2 regions of the Rossellomorea sp. ABR4_004 genome follow, and region 1 is predicted to be linked to the other one. Evidence: predicted binding sites of a transcription regulator. Region 1 holds the regulator's gene; the other holds the start of a gene.

Region 1 (7,952 bases):
TCTGATTCCAGGAGAGTATTTGATATAACGGAACTTGAACTCTATGATGCAACAAGAGGTACATCGAGAATTGGTGAAGGCAGCTTGAAATGAAAAAAGAAGCTTCCCAAAAGTTCACTGAACTCATGAGAAGCCTCCGTTAATTTACCTCAATGTTAGTAAGATGTTAGCAAACCACTCTCATCTTACTCAAAAACCCACTCGTATCAAGGGTTCGGGGGCGTTATTACATCATGCCGCCCATGCCGCCCATGCCGCCCATGCCGCTCATATCCGGCATGCCGCCGCCTTCTTCAGGAATGTCAGCAACTACTGCTTCAGTAGTCAGGAACATTGCTGCGACAGACGCTGCGTTTTGAAGTGCAGAACGAGTTACTTTTGTTGGATCTACGATACCTTTTTCGATCATGTTTACCCACTCACCAGTAGCTGCGTTGAAACCGACACCTACGTCTTCCTTCTTCAGACGTTCTACGATGATAGAACCTTCTAATCCAGCGTTGTGAGCAATTTGACGGATCGGCTCTTCAAGAGCACGCAGCACGATGTTGATACCTGTTGCAACATCTGCATCCGCTTCGATAGATGCTACTTTGTTGTATACGTTCACAAGGGCAGTACCACCACCGGACACGATACCTTCTTCTACTGCTGCACGAGTAGAGTTCAATGCGTCTTCGATACGAAGTTTACGCTCTTTAAGCTCAGTTTCAGTTGCAGCTCCGACTTTCACGACTGCTACTCCACCTGCAAGCTTAGCAAGACGCTCTTGTAATTTTTCCTTGTCGAATTCAGAAGTTGACTCTTCTAATTGAGCACGGATTTGGTTTACGCGAGCTGCGATTTTTTCAGGATCTCCAGAACCTTCTACGACAGTCGTGTTTTCTTTCGTTACGACTACTTTCGCAGCGCGGCCTAGTTGAGTGATGTTCGCAGATTTAAGATCCAATCCAAGATCTTCTGTGATCACTTCTCCACCAGTAAGAACCGCTAAATCTTCAAGCATTGCTTTACGACGGTCACCGAAGCCAGGTGCTTTAACAGCAACCGCGTTGAATGTACCGCGAAGTTTGTTCACAACAAGCGTTGCAAGAGCTTCACCTTCAACATCTTCCGCTACCATTAATAGTGGTTTACCTTGTTGTACGACTTGCTCAAGAACAGGAAGTACTTCCTGGATGTTGCCGATTTTCTTGTCAGTGATTAAGATGTATGGATTTTCAAGAACAGCTTCCATTTTATCAGAATCAGTGACCATGTATGGAGATGCATATCCACGGTCGAACTGCATTCCTTCTACTACATCAAGTTCAGTAGTGAAACCTTTAGATTCTTCGATTGTGATAACGCCGTCGTTACCAACGCGCTCCATTGCTTCTGCAATCAGTTGACCCACTTCTTCGTCAGCAGCTGAGATTGCCGCAACTTGAGCGATGGAATCTTTACCTTCGATCGGCTTAGAGATCACTTTTAATTCTTCGATGGCAGCTTGAACCGCTTTTTCGATCCCTTTACGAACGCCAACAGGGTTAGCACCGGCTGTTACGTTTTTAAGACCTTCACGGATCATCGCTTGAGCAAGGACCGTTGCAGTCGTTGTACCGTCACCGGCGATTTCATTTGTTTTGCTTGCTACTTCAGCAACCAGTTTTGCACCCATGTTTTCGAATGCATCTTCCAGTTCGATTTCTTTCGCAATTGTTACACCATCATTTGTAATAAGTGGTGAACCGAATTTTTTCTCAAGTACCACGTTACGTCCTTTTGGTCCAAGAGTTACTTTTACTGCATTTGCTAATTGATCGACACCGCGAAGCATGGAACGGCGTGCTTCTTCGCTGAATTTAATATCTTTAGCCATTGTTAAAGTCCTCCTCTTATTTAAATAAAGTATTGTTTATATACGAAGTTTGATTATTCGCCAACTACAGCCAGAATATCGCTATCACGAAGGATCAGGTATTCTGTGCCTTGGTATTTCACTTCTGTACCAGCGTATTTAGAGAAAATGATTCGATCGCCGACAGCTACCTCAAGAGCAACGCGCTCACCGTTGTCAAGAATGCGACCAGTACCTACAGCCATCACTTTACCTTCTTGTGGCTTTTCCTTTGCGGAATCCGGTAGCACAATACCGCTTGCTGTTTTTTCTTCTGACTCAACTAGCTCGATAACGACGCGATCACCTAGTGGTTTTAACAAGTGAAACAACCTCCTTGAAATTATGTAAATGATATTTATTAGCACTCGCTTGTTGTGAGTGCTAACACAACTATTATATTAATTAATTCGTTTTCATTTTGCAAGAGTCCTGCTTAAAATTTTTTTCGTCATATTTCTCTTTTTTTCACACCCTCCTATACTATGCCTTCTCATATGGCTTTATTACTTAAGGCGATTGAAGTGTGACAATTCTTACAAAACCCTCAGATTTGAACAGTTCCTCTTTTCTTAGTAGAATTGTACAAGAGTGAGTTCAAGATGGAATGAAGTTGTTCCTCATCTAACAGGTGCTAAAGGAGATCATACGTTGAAAAAACATTTCGGATATATCTTAATTACCTATATTGTCATGCAGCTTTCAAGCGTTGTAGGCATACCTTTACTATTTAAAATTGGTGTGGATGTCCTAGGTCAGCCCGAAGATACAGTTAGGAATGTTGTTCCGGGATACTGGCTCGTGATCAGCTTTACCTTAACCCTGCTCGTTGTGTGGAGCATTCTAAGGAAGAGTGAAACAAGTACAGGACTCGAACGAACCTCTCCCATGAAAGCAGGGGGGTCCATTGTATGGGCTGTAGTCGGAATCTTTATGGCGTTCATTGCTCAATCCGTCGCCATACAAGTCGAGTATGCGCTGGGAATCGAGATGGGATCTGAAAACACTCAGATGATTATCAGTATTATTGAAAGGGTACCTCTTTCAATGATGGTCGCTGCAATCATCGGACCTATACTGGAAGAGATTGTATTCAGAAAGATTATCTTCGGTGTTCTTTATGAGAAGATGAATTTCTTCTTCGCCGCATTAATCAGCTCTGTTATCTTTGCCCTTGCTCATTTTGAGCCTGAGCATGTGATCTTGTACTCTGCTATGGGCTTTACGTTTGCGTTTCTTTATGTCAAAACGAAGCGGATCCTGGTTCCAATATTTGCCCATGTTGCCATGAATACAACGGTCGTTCTAATGCAATCTATCTATAAGGATGAAATTGAAAAGATGATCAACGAAGCTGAACAAATACAAGGATTTATTGGAGGATTATTTCTATGAGGAGATCACCATTATTCTCAGGCGTGATCTATCTCCTTCTCGGTGTGCTCTTCACATACTTTGCTGTGCAAAATGTACAGGATGATGGTTGGGGATTTTTCACTTATATGCTCGTTTTTCTGGCAACCCTTGATTTTGGGTCCGGGTTGCGGATGGTGCTGCTGCATTTCAAAATCAAAAAGAAAATAGAGAATAAAAAATAAGGATTGATCATTTGATCAATCCTTATTTATATCCTCGAACTGTTCCATTTCAAGCTTTTGTTCTGCTTCTAACACCTTTTTATATCCAATTTTAGAAATCCAAATACTGATTTCATAAAGAAGAAGCAAAGGAACAGTTACCATTAAATGGGAGACGATGTCCGGCGGTGTAATAAAAGCCGCGACGACTAACAATATGAAGTACGCCACTTTTCTCATTTGCGCAAGCAGCATAGGGGTAATAATCCCCAGGCGTGTCAGAAACAGCATAATAACCGGCAGTTGAAATAGAAACCCAAATGGAATGGTTATTTGAAACAGGAAATGAAAGTATTCATTAATTCCAATCACTTGCTGGATATTCAGATTGGTAGATAAACCCATCATGAATTTCACAACATATGGAAACAAGATAAAATATGAAAATGACAATCCACCTAAGAAAAGAATGACAGAAATCGGTATGTAACTAAGCGTTACCTTCCTCTCTTTCTCATATAAGCCTGGACTTACGAACGACCATACTTGAAATAAAATGATGGGTGATGTCATGATGATTGCAATAAACATGATCATTTCCATATAGATTTTGAGAGGGTCTGTAATCCGAAAGGCGTTCATCGTCAATTCTTTCGCTTCATCCGCGTGCTGCAAATATCGAATCAGCGGCTCCGCAAGAAAAAAGCTCACGATTACCGCTAACAAGAAGAAAACGACTACAAACATGAGTCGTTTTTGCAATTCTCCTATATGTTCATAGACTGTCATGTCTCTTTGACTTTGACTCATGGCGTTCATCCTACCCTACTTAGCTTTTTTACTATTGTCGTCCTCATCATCTGCTAAGCCCTTTGTTGCATTTTTAAATTCGCGTAATGTATTACCAGCTGCTTTCCCTAACTCAGGCAATTTCTTTGGTCCAAAGATCAGTAAAGCAACAACCGTTATCAGTACGATACTACCTGCACCTAACATAATGAGACACCTCCTCTTTTACCATTCTATCATAACGTATATACGAATCATTTTCTATTCGGATATGATTCCATCTTGTGACATTTCCGTGTCATCCTCTGAATAATGCTTTAAGAAGTATACCAGTGATTGAAGCTCCACTGCCAGATCAATATGATGCACGCGAATATGGTCCGGCACGGTTAATCTCGCAGGAGTGAAATTCAGGATCCCCTTAATATTAGAAGAAACCAATCGGTCTGTGATATTTTGAGCAGATGATGCCGGAACCGTCAGAATGGCCACTTCAATATCATGCCCTTCAAGGCCCTCTTCTAAATCATCTAAATGAAAAACGGGTACATCGCTGATTTGTGTCCCAACCTTCTTTTCATCTACTTCAAAAGCCATTTCAATCTTAGTATTATTATTTTTTATGAAATTATAATGAAGAAACGCTGTACCGAGATTTCCTACACCTATCAGCACAACTTTCGTAATGGCATCTTGATCTAATGTCTTTCGAAAAAAGGATAGCAGGTAATTGACATTGTATCCATAACCCTTTTTACCTAACGCACCAAAATAAGAAAAATCTCTGCGTATCGTGGCAGAATCAACCTTCACCGCTTCACTCAATTCTTTCGATGAAACCCTCTGCTTTCCCGACGAGTACAGATTCTTGATAAAGCGATAATATAGCGGAAGGCGCTTAGCCGTTGCCTGTGGAATTTTCGTTGTATCCTGGTTCATATTGTATTCCCCCACATCTATTCAAAACCTCTGATACCGCTTCCAAAATAGAAAGCATACAGAATTTAAAACTCTACTACCCATCATACACTATATTTTATCCTAAGTGTACGAAGATTAATAGTCGATTTATTGCCGTCCCCCTCCCAAATACGGTACACTAGCACTATGAAATAGAGGTGAAACGTCATGATTCTACTACAAGTGAATCAATTAACGAAAAACTTTGGTGCCGATAATATCCTATCAAATATTAAGCTTGAAATACAGACAAGAGATCGGGTGGCTCTCGTCGGACGCAACGGAGCGGGAAAGTCGACTCTTTTAAAAATAATTGCAGGTCATCTCTCCTATGATTCCGGAGACATCACGAAACCAAAAGGGGTTTCCATTGGGTACCTGGCTCAGAATACCGGCTTGGAGTCCGACCTATCCATTTGGTCGGAAATGCTGACCGTCTTCGAGGAATTGCAGAGACAGGAAAAGCAATTAAGAACATTGGAGCAGCAGATGGCCGATCCTTCGGTGTATGAACAAGACGAACTCTATCAACGCGTATTAAAAGAATACGATGAGCTTCAAGTCAGGTTCAAGGATTCCGGTGGTTACCAATATGAAGCCGATATCCGCTCTGTCCTTCACGGATTGAATTTCGCAGATTTCGATTACGAAACAAAGATATCCACATTGAGCGGTGGCCAGAAAACCCGTCTCGCCCTTGGGAAACTTCTTTTAACCAAACCTGACATTCTTATTCTTGATGAGCCGACCAACCATCTTGATATTGAGACTTTATCGTGGCTTGAGACGTACCTTCAAAGCTATGAAGGAGCCGTCCTGATCGTTTCCCATGACCGGTACTTCCTGGATAGCGTCGTCAATCAAGTGTATGAGATTTCCCGGAATCGAAGCAAGAAATACCACGGTAACTACAGTAAATACCTTGAACAGAAAGCAGAAGACTACGAAAAGGATCTCAAGATGTTCGAGCGCCAGCAACAGGAGGTCGCGAAACTCGAAGACTTCATTCAACGGAATATCGCCCGTGCTTCGACGACCAAGATGGCCCAAAGCCGCAGAAAAAAGCTGGAACGAATGGACAAGATGGATAGACCTTTAGGTGATGAGAAATCTGCCAACTTTGCTTTTCAAATTGATCGCCCAAGTGGAAATGATGTTCTTCACGTCCAAGACCTCACCATCGGATATGGACAAGACGAACAGATTTCATCTCACATCGACTTCTCTGTTAAAAAGGGAGACAGTATCGCTCTTGTTGGTCCAAACGGTATCGGGAAATCGACCCTTTTGAAAACATTGGTCAATAAACTGCAACCTCTGGAAGGAGCATTTAAATTCGGATCAAATATTTCGATTAGTTATTATGATCAAGAACAAGCCGAACTATCTTCAAATAAGACCGTCTTAAATGAACTGTGGGACGAATACCCAATGAAAATGGAAAAAGAAATCCGCACTGTACTTGGAAACTTCTTATTCTCAGGGGAAGATGTCTTAAAGCCTGTTTCCACACTAAGTGGTGGAGAGAAGGCACGTTTGGCACTTTCCAAGCTCATGATGGAAAAAGGGAATGTCTTGATCCTGGATGAACCGACGAACCATCTGGATCTGGACAGTAAAGAAGTGCTGGAGAATGCCTTGATTGACTACCCTGGGACGATTCTCTTTGTATCACACGACCGTTATTTCATCAATCGAATTGCTACAAAGGTTGTAGAACTGTCCAAAAAGGGATCGACCGAATACCTTGGCGATTACGATTATTATGTAGAGAAATTACAACAGCAGGAAGAATTGGCTGCACTCGAGCGGATCGAACAAGGAAAACAAGTGTCATCACAGGGTACCACTCAAAAACAGTCACACAAGATTGATAAAGAGGCAAAGAAGCTTGAGCGTCAACGAAAACGCAGAGTAGAAGAAATTGAAGGTCTCATGGAAGCTCTTGAAGAAGACATCCAGTTAAAAGAGGATCTTCTCTGTGACCCAAATATTTTTCAAGATCATGAAAAAGTCCAGGACATCAATGACTCCCTCACAAAAGCAAAAGAAGAGCTTGATTCTCTATTGGAAGAATGGACAGAACTTGAGGAGATTCTTCAAGAAGAACAATAATCCACAGGATTGGGGATAACTATCGAACCCCAATCCTTTCTTATTCCACATCATTATCCACAATCCAAATCCCGTTTATCCGTTATTAACAGATGTTTTCCACATAATCCACAATTACAATGTAAGTTATCCACAGAACCTTCCAAATAATAGGTCATTCCCACTACAACTTTTTCACATAGTGTACACATCATTTATGTAGTTACTAACATTTTATCCACAACCTGTTGATAAAACGTATGTTCGTTCCTTTCTCCTCTCATTCACTCACAAGATATCAACAAAACCCGAGAACAATAACTGTACGCAATAAAAAAAGCTTAAACGAAGTTTCTCGTTTAAGCTTTCCCATTTAGAAATTCTCGATATCAAGACCAGGATGAGCATTCATATCCATGCTTCCTCTTTTTCCTTGTTCAAATAAAACCGTTCCAGCAGCTGCGATCATAGCTGCATTGTCCGTACAAAGAGATAACGGAGGGATGATCAACTCCGCTTCCACCTCTTCAAACACTTCTTGAAGGACAGAACGCAAGCCCTTATTGGCTGCCACTCCACCAGCCAGTAATACTTGTTCCACTCCATATTCCTTTACAGCTTTAACGGTTTTGGACACTAACACATCAATCACA
Region 2 (7,952 bases), on a different contig from region 1:
ATACCATATTAGTCCCCACCCTTTTGTTAATATATAAATGAGAATAATTTTCATCTTCAATTAGAATCTTATCAAAAACGATAATCATTTTCAATAAGAAAATTATTTTTCTTTTTTGAATAGGGGAATCCAGCCTTTTGTATGGAGATGAATCCTTTCGTAATCGGTTTCAATCCGGAGGGCTTTTTCCTCCAATGGAATCCTGATAGAGAGAATGAATTGATTCAATAGTGCAAAGATAAAAAGTGTCCAATAAGCATTAAAGAGCAATGGCACAACTAAGAATTCCAATGTAACGATAAAATAATTAGGATGTTTCAAATATTTATAAGGACCTTTCGCGACCACTTCAGCGTTCGGAAGCACAATGATCTTCGTATTCCAATACTTCCCGAGGGAAGAAATCACCCATATTCTTCCCAGCTGGGTTAGGATAAAACCAGTCAACAGGAGCGGCCAATAGGCATTAACTCCTTTATGAAAGATCCCTCCTTCTATTAATAAAGAAACAAAAAACGCTATATGGATGGCAACCATCATTTTATAATGGGACTCTCCATATTCTTTAGCTCCCTGATCCTTCATCCACTTTTCATTTGACTTGGCAATGAATAGCTCCACAAACCTTTGAATCATCAGTACGAAAAAAAACAGAATGAAATAGAGCATCATTCCCACCTCATCAAAAGCAGCTCTGAACTAAATCCAGGTCCTAAAGCGGTACCTAACCCTATATCTCCACGCTCACAGCCTTTATTCATAAATTCCTTCAGCACATACAAGATGGTTACAGAAGACATATTCCCATATTCCTTCAATACCTTCATAGATTCAGAGGTCATACTTTCATCAATCCCTAAAGCTTCCTGATAGGCTTCAATTACTTTCCTGCCGCCGGGATGAGCTACAAAATGGTTAATGTCTTCAAGCCTAAGACCATTATCGTTGATGAATCCCTCCACATTCGGACGGAGCCAGTTCCTTACAAGTGTTGGAATATCCTTTGAAAACACCACATACAGTCCATTATTCTTTACTTCCCACCCCATCACATCAAGGGAATCCCGGAGCAGTGTCGACTGAGTGGCAAATATGGTTGGCAAAGGATGCGAAATGCCTTTAAGCACTGGACTATCATCACCACATATAACGGCACAAGCCACCCCATCCGCAAATAACGATGTACCAATCAGATTGCTCTTTGACCGATCTCCATGCTGAAAGGTGAGAGAACAAAGTTCAATGGAAAGGACGAGGACATTCGCTTTAGGAAATGCTAAACAGTATTCATAGGCACGTGACAATCCACTCGCTCCACCTGCACACCCCAATCCCCAAATTGGTATTCGTTTTACATGAGGTGAGAATGGCAGATGATTCATGATTCTCGCTTCGAGACTTGGTGTCGCTATCCCTGAGGTTGATATCGTAATAATCGCATCAATATTTTCTAATGTAAGTTGATGTCGGGATAAGCTCTTCTTAACAACTTTGCTGCCTAATTCAACTGCATGATGAATGAATTCATCATTTTTTTCTTGAAAGGTATGCTCTTCTGAGAACCAGTCGATATCTTTTACGAAATAACGGCTGTCTATTTCACCATTTTCAAACACGGAGAGAAGACGTCCGATATCTTTAAAATTTTTGGAAAACAACTGTTTCGCAAATTCTGCCGCTTCTTTTTGCGTAATTTTCACAGGGGGAATCTCGGTTTCGACTGAGAGAATTTTGGGCATAATCAAATCACTCCTTACACTTCCATGTAAGGATAGCTTTTCCATCCACTCAAAAATCATGTATTGGATTCCTCTTCTTTTACAAAAGGAGTGATTAAATCCTCCAAAAAGTTCATTATTATGAAAATAATACTAAATTACACATCTTTAGTACCGGGTATTATGGTATGATTACAGTGACAAAATAGCGGAGGATACGACATGATTTTAACGAGAAGTGTAACAGATATTTTAAATAGTTCAATTGAAGCCATTAAAGGGGTGATCCCCTTATACATTGACGTTTTACAGCCCTCGTTATTGACTGAGCCCTTTAGTCAGCATAAAATCGGTGTACTCATTGGAATTACCGGGGATGTAAGGGGCCGAATGATTCTAGATGGTGAAGAAGAGTGCTTTCGTTCCCTGGGGGCTTCAATGTTCGGTATGCCATTAGAAGGAGAAATGCTTGAATCTTTTGCAGGTGAATTAGGAAATATGATTGCAGGCAACCTTGCAACTCTATTAGCTCAAGCCGGCCATACCCTGGACATCACTCCCCCTACCGTCATTGTTGGTCAATCAAAAATGTACGGGTTCGAAAAAGCCCTAAAGCTGCCCATAGTCATTGAGAATGTGGGACATTTCTTAGTGATTCTAATGATTGAATAATTGCCCTGAAATAGATAAAAGGCTAACCTCAAGTATGTTGGTTAGCCTTTTAATGTTTAGAAACCTTGAATCGTCATGCCGCCATCTACATAAATGGTTTGACCGGTTACATAATTCGAAGCATCCGAGGATAGGAAAACAGCCGGTCCCACAAGTTCTTCCAGTTCACCGATTCTTTTTAAAGGTGTTACGGCCAAAATATCATTTACATATTCTTCATTTTGCAATAATTCTGCCGTTAATGGTGTTTTAAAATACCAAGGCCCGATACTATTCACATTGATATTGTATTTTCCCCATTCCATGGCTAAAACCTTCGTCATTTGAATCATGGCTGCTTTCGTCGAAGCATACACAACCCCCGTACGTAAGGCAACATGACCAGCAACAGACGCTATGTTAATGATTTTCCCCTGCTTCTTTTCCTTCATATGTTTACCTGTTTCCTGACTCATCATAAAAGCGGATTTTAAATTTGTATCCATGATGGTTTGCCACTCTTGATCCGTAACCTCAAGGGCAGTTGAACGGATATTCATTCCTGCGTTATTAATCAGAATATCAATGGAACGTTTTTGATCTTCTATGTAAGCAATCGCTTTTCGAATTTCTTCCCTTGATGTTATATCTGTAGGGATGATATATGATTTTCTACCCAGCTTATCTATTTCACTTGCCACATCTTCTAAATCATTCCGCGTTCTAGATAGCAGGACAACATCCGCTCCTGCTTCTGCTAAACCAATACTGAGAGCTCGTCCAATTCCACGGCCTGCCCCGGTGACCACTGCCAATTTATCGTTTAATGAAAATGAAGGTAAATACATCCTCACACCACCTTACCCATTATTTGAATCTTCTATATATTAACACAGTCCTTTTATTGATAAAACTTTAACCGTTTTTCTTATTTCCTTGTCCATTTTGAACATGAATATTGATTTTCCCCTCGACATCAATGTGACATTGAGGACAAACCGTTTTCTCAGAATATATCTGACAGCATTGTTTACAATAATATTTTTCCATCGAATAGCCTCCCATAAATTGCCCACTCATACACTCTATGCACATTCTTGACAGATGTGAACCAGTTGAGGGGCCAATCCCTTCATGACTTCACATTTTTTTCACAATATTTCAAGTAACCTGTGACATTTATCACAGATTCATAGCGGTTTACACCTTTATGATAGTGATAACAAAATCAATCATCCAATGAATGGAAGGAATGAGATATATGCCGAAACCGGAATTTCATCAAAAAACAGAGGTTAAGGTCGAAGAGTCTACTTCTTTAAAAGGCACTTTTACTTCCGTCCTGTTTTTAGGCGGATTTTTAGTGCTTACATGGCTAGGGGTATTCATCCTATTTTTAAATCGTTTTTAATACTGAAGGAGTGGTATACATGCACATGCATCGTTATGAAAAATGGTGGTTAACGTTAGGAACAGGGGCTCTTATTTTATTTTTAATTATTTTAGGCATCAGTGCTTTTCACCAAGGACATCAACCTCCAAGCGCGAAGGCATACGTCAATCCCGAGCAAGTGGATAAAACCTCGCCTTTTAACGAGCCGGGGTTGAAGAAAGTAGAGGGAAAGGCTTGGGATTACGAATTAGTGTTTGTCGCATCTGCCTTTCTTTACACGCCCGGGGAAATCGAAATACCAAAAGGATCTACTCTTAAGGTCATCGCCACAACAAAAGATGTAGTTCACGGATTTGAAGTTGCAGGAACAAATATTAATATGATGCTTGAACCAGGGTTTGTTAGTGAATATACTACAACCCTTGATAAGTCAGGGGAATTTCTCGTTGTCTGTAATGAATATTGTGGTGTAGGTCATCACACAATGAAATCTATGATTAAGGTGGTGGACTAAAATGAAACAATTTGTAAGGATTGATAAAAGAGATGCTACATTGGCGATGGCACATATTTATGTAGGATTTATTGCCTTGGTTCTAGGAGGATTAGCAGGATTATTACAAGTGCTGGTAAGGTCAGGAAAGTTCACATTGCCTGCAGGGATCGGCTATTATCAGGTGTTAACGGTTCACGGTGTATTACTGGGATTAGTATTGACCACTTTCTTCATCTTAGGATTCCAGCATGCTGCCATTTCGCGAACTTCCGGCACCTATTCCGGGAAATCCCGCTTGTTTGGCTGGTTAGGCTTCTGGGTTATGCTTATCGGCACAATCATGGCCGCTGTTATGATTCTATTAAATGAAGCAACTGTACTTTACACTTTCTATGCTCCTTTGCAGGCCCACTGGATATTCTACTTAGGGTTGACCTTCGTCGTTGTTGGAAGCTGGTTGGGCGGAGCCGGCATGATCATCAAATATGTAAGCTGGCGAAAAGAAAACCCTGGACAACCAAGCCCTCTGTTAACATTCATGGCCATCATCAATACCGTCTTATGGATTGTCGCCACCATTGGTGTGGCTGGAACCGTTTTATTCCAGCTACTTCCTTGGTCTCTTGGTCTCGTTGATCGGGTAGATGTACTTGTTAGCAGAACATTATTCTGGTATTTCGGTCATCCCCTTGTATATTTTTGGCTGCTGCCTGCCTATATGGCATGGTATGTCATCATTCCAAAAATCATTGGCGGAAAAATATTTTCAGATTCGTTAGCCAGACTTTCCTTTATATTGTTCCTCCTATTCTCTATCCCGGTTGGTTTTCATCACCAATTAGTGGAACCGGGAATCGACGCGTATTGGAAGTTTTTACAGGTTGTTCTTACCTTTATGGTTGTCATCCCTTCCTTGATGACTGCATTTTCTCTGTTCGCAACCTTTGAAATGTACGGCAGATCAAAAGGAGCAACCGGATTGTTTGGATGGTTTAAAAAGTTACCATGGGGAGATGCACGCTTTACAGTGCCATTTATCGGCATGGTTGCCTTTATCCCTGCAGGAGCAGGTGGATTAATCAATGCATCGAACCAGATGAACCAGGTTGTTCATAACACCATCTGGGTGACCGGTCACTTTCACTTAACCTTGGCTACCTCTGTTGTGTTAACGTTTTTCGGTATTGCCTATTGGCTCGTACCTCATTTAACAGGACGCGTCTTGACGAAAGCAATGAATAAGCTGGCGATCGTGCAAGCCATTGTGTGGTCTGCAGGAATGGGCATCATGTCAGGTGCCATGCATGCTGCCGGCTTACTCGGAGCCCCAAGAAGATCCTCCTTTTCAACTTATGGGGACGCACCGCAAGCCCTTGAATGGATTCCATATCAAATCGCACAAGCCATCGGGGGGACGATCCTTTTTATAGGTATCATTCTGGTTCTATACATCTTTATCAATCTGGCATTCTTCGCACCTAAAGGAGAGGAAGAATTCCCGGTCGGTGAAAAAGCTGAAGCCGCTGAGAAAACACCAATGGCTCTTGAAAACTGGAGGATTTGGTTAACCATCTTAGCAGCTCTCATTCTCGTTGCCTATACCGTTCCATTCATAGACATGATTCAAAATGCTCCTCCTGCATCTAAGGGATATCGTTTGTGGTAAATAGAAAAGCGGAGGCGGCTCGCCCTGGGGCGACAAGCATAAGACGAGTAACCCAAAAAGGCGCTCTTTGCCTTTTTGGGTTACTTGGCTTATGACCTCGAGCCTCTAAGCCCTGGAGCTGGACATCGCGAAAAGCGGAAGGGCTTTGCCCAGAGGCGACAAGCATAAGGCGGCCCCACCGGAAAGGCGCTCTTTGCCTTTTTGGTGGGGCTGACTTATGACCTCGAGCCTCTAAGCCCTGGAGCTGGACATCGCGAAAAGCGGAAGGGCTTTGCCCAGAGGCGACAAGCATAAGGCGGCCCCACCGGAAAGGCGCTCTTTGCCTTTTTGGTGGGGCTGACTTATGACCTCGAGCCTCTAAGCCCTGGAGCTGGACATCGCGAAAAGCGGAGGCGGCTCGCCCTGGGGCGACAAGCATAAGACGAGTAACCCGGAAAGGCTCTCTTTGCCTTTTTGGGTTACTTGGCTTATGACCTCGAGCCTCTAAGACCTGGAGCTGGACATCGCGAAAAGCGGAGGCGGCTTGGGCAGGAACGAAATAACTAAATGTATACTAATAGAAAAGAGGCTGCCTCGGGCAGCCTCTTTTCTATTTCTCTTTAATTGGAACAAACAACTCTAATTTCCGCTTATCTTCCGTTTCGTTGATCTCTCTATCCTGAGATAGATACTTCTCGACACTCAGTCTGGAGTAGTCTTTTTCATACCCATTTTCCTTAATCCAATGAAAGATCGAAAAGTATGCTTGTTCTACTTCCGTTGACAGCCCTTCATAAAGAGCGTGAGCATAGACGCCTGCAGGGAGAGACAGTTCCACTAACCCTGGTGGAAGCTTTTCCACACGATCAACCTCTACCGTACAATAATACGTAAAATCAGTCGCTCTGTCATGGAAAGGAGCGTATATGCATTCATCTTCATCTCCATTGATATGGTGAATGGATGGGATCATCTGTAGAAACTTAGTGAATAGTCTCGGGATCTCAGCCCCTCTTCCATACGGACCTGTCCAGCCTATTCCAACAAGCAATTTATCCTCTAATGATGCAACGTTAACTTCCATGATTTTGCCTCCAATGTATTCGTTAATTCAAGGAATATACCTTTGAATACTTCTCCGTTAAATAGTCGGCCAAGTACTTTGCATTAAGCCCTTCTCCGGTCACTTCCCTGATGATTTCCAGCGGTTTTTTCATCTTGCCCCACTGATGGACGTTTGTTGTCAGCCATTCTCTGATGGGAGCAAGATTCCCCTCTTCCAACAGCTCTTCGTAATGAGGAAGATCTTTTAACATAGCGCGTTTAAACTGTGCAGCGTACATATATCCTAATGCATAAGACGGAAAGTAACCGAAGCTCCCACCGGCCCAATGAACATCTTGAAGGACACCTTCACCGTTATGGGAAGGGCGGATACCCAAGTACTCTTCATATTTCTGATTCCAGATTTCAGGTAGATCCTTCACGTCAATCTCATCATTAAATAATCCCTTTTCTATTTCATACCGGATGATAATATGTAACGCGTACGTTAGTTCATCCGCTTCGATTCGGATTAAGGATGGCTTCGATTCATTGATTGCCCGATAGAAATCGTCCTGTTCAACGGAATCAAACTGTCCTGAAGAGAAATCCTTCAGTAATGAATAATTATGCTTCCAGAAAGAATGATCTCTTCCTACAAAGTTTTCATAGAACAGAGATTGAGATTCATGAATCCCCATAGACGTTCCAGTGCATAGTGGCGTACCAATCAAATCCTTGGAAATGTTCTGCTCATACAGAGCATGTCCACCTTCATGGATTGTCCCGAACACGGCTGTTCTCCAATCCTTCTCGTCATATTTAGTTGTTACCCTAACATCACCAGGGTTTAAACCAATCGCAAATGGATGGACCGTCTCATCCAATCTCCCTGAGTTGAAATCATACCCCATTTGCTCAAGGATCTTTAAGCTGAAATCCTTTTGCTTATCCTTTGGAAAGTGTTCAAAGAGGAAATCAGTATGTGGCTTATGTTCCGATTCG

What was found. The regulator Rex, encoded in region 1, represses fermentation and respiration genes when NADH is low (regulators of the CRP and FNR family bind a similar motif). The targets are predictions, from matches to a motif close to TTGTGAAATATTTCACAA.
Region 2: ACXAF2_RS02520 (cytochrome c oxidase subunit II) is a predicted target of Rex. The motif match lies at 3,540-3,557, and genes of this name have one in related genera.

The regions. Positions count from the first base shown of each region.
Region 1 covers NZ_JBSWVM010000004.1:139,162-147,113, forward strand. The annotation lists gene groL (chaperonin GroEL) at 227-1,861, opposite strand; gene groES (co-chaperone GroES) at 1,915-2,202, opposite strand; gene ACXAF2_RS20705 (lysostaphin resistance A-like protein) at 2,531-3,274, shown strand; gene ACXAF2_RS20710 (YdiK family protein) at 3,271-3,477, shown strand; gene tatC (twin-arginine translocase subunit TatC) at 3,493-4,266, opposite strand; gene ACXAF2_RS20720 (twin-arginine translocase TatA/TatE family subunit) at 4,282-4,452, opposite strand; gene ACXAF2_RS20725 (redox-sensing transcriptional repressor Rex) at 4,507-5,184, opposite strand; gene ACXAF2_RS20730 (ABC-F family ATP-binding cassette domain-containing protein) at 5,374-7,320, shown strand; gene tsaD (tRNA (adenosine(37)-N6)-threonylcarbamoyltransferase complex transferase subunit TsaD) at 7,673-7,952, opposite strand, start outside.
Region 2 covers NZ_JBSWVM010000001.1:444,648-452,599, forward strand. The annotation lists gene ACXAF2_RS02495 (isoprenylcysteine carboxyl methyltransferase family protein) at 103-669, opposite strand; gene ACXAF2_RS02500 (type III polyketide synthase) at 669-1,739, opposite strand; gene ACXAF2_RS02505 (chemotaxis protein CheX) at 1,941-2,390, shown strand; gene ACXAF2_RS02510 (SDR family NAD(P)-dependent oxidoreductase) at 2,447-3,217, opposite strand; gene ACXAF2_RS02515 (hypothetical protein) at 3,285-3,419, opposite strand; gene ACXAF2_RS02520 (cytochrome c oxidase subunit II) at 3,800-4,276, shown strand; gene ACXAF2_RS02525 (b(o/a)3-type cytochrome-c oxidase subunit 1) at 4,278-5,924, shown strand; gene ACXAF2_RS02530 (GyrI-like domain-containing protein) at 6,514-6,987, opposite strand; gene ACXAF2_RS02535 (carboxypeptidase M32) at 7,010-7,952, opposite strand, start outside.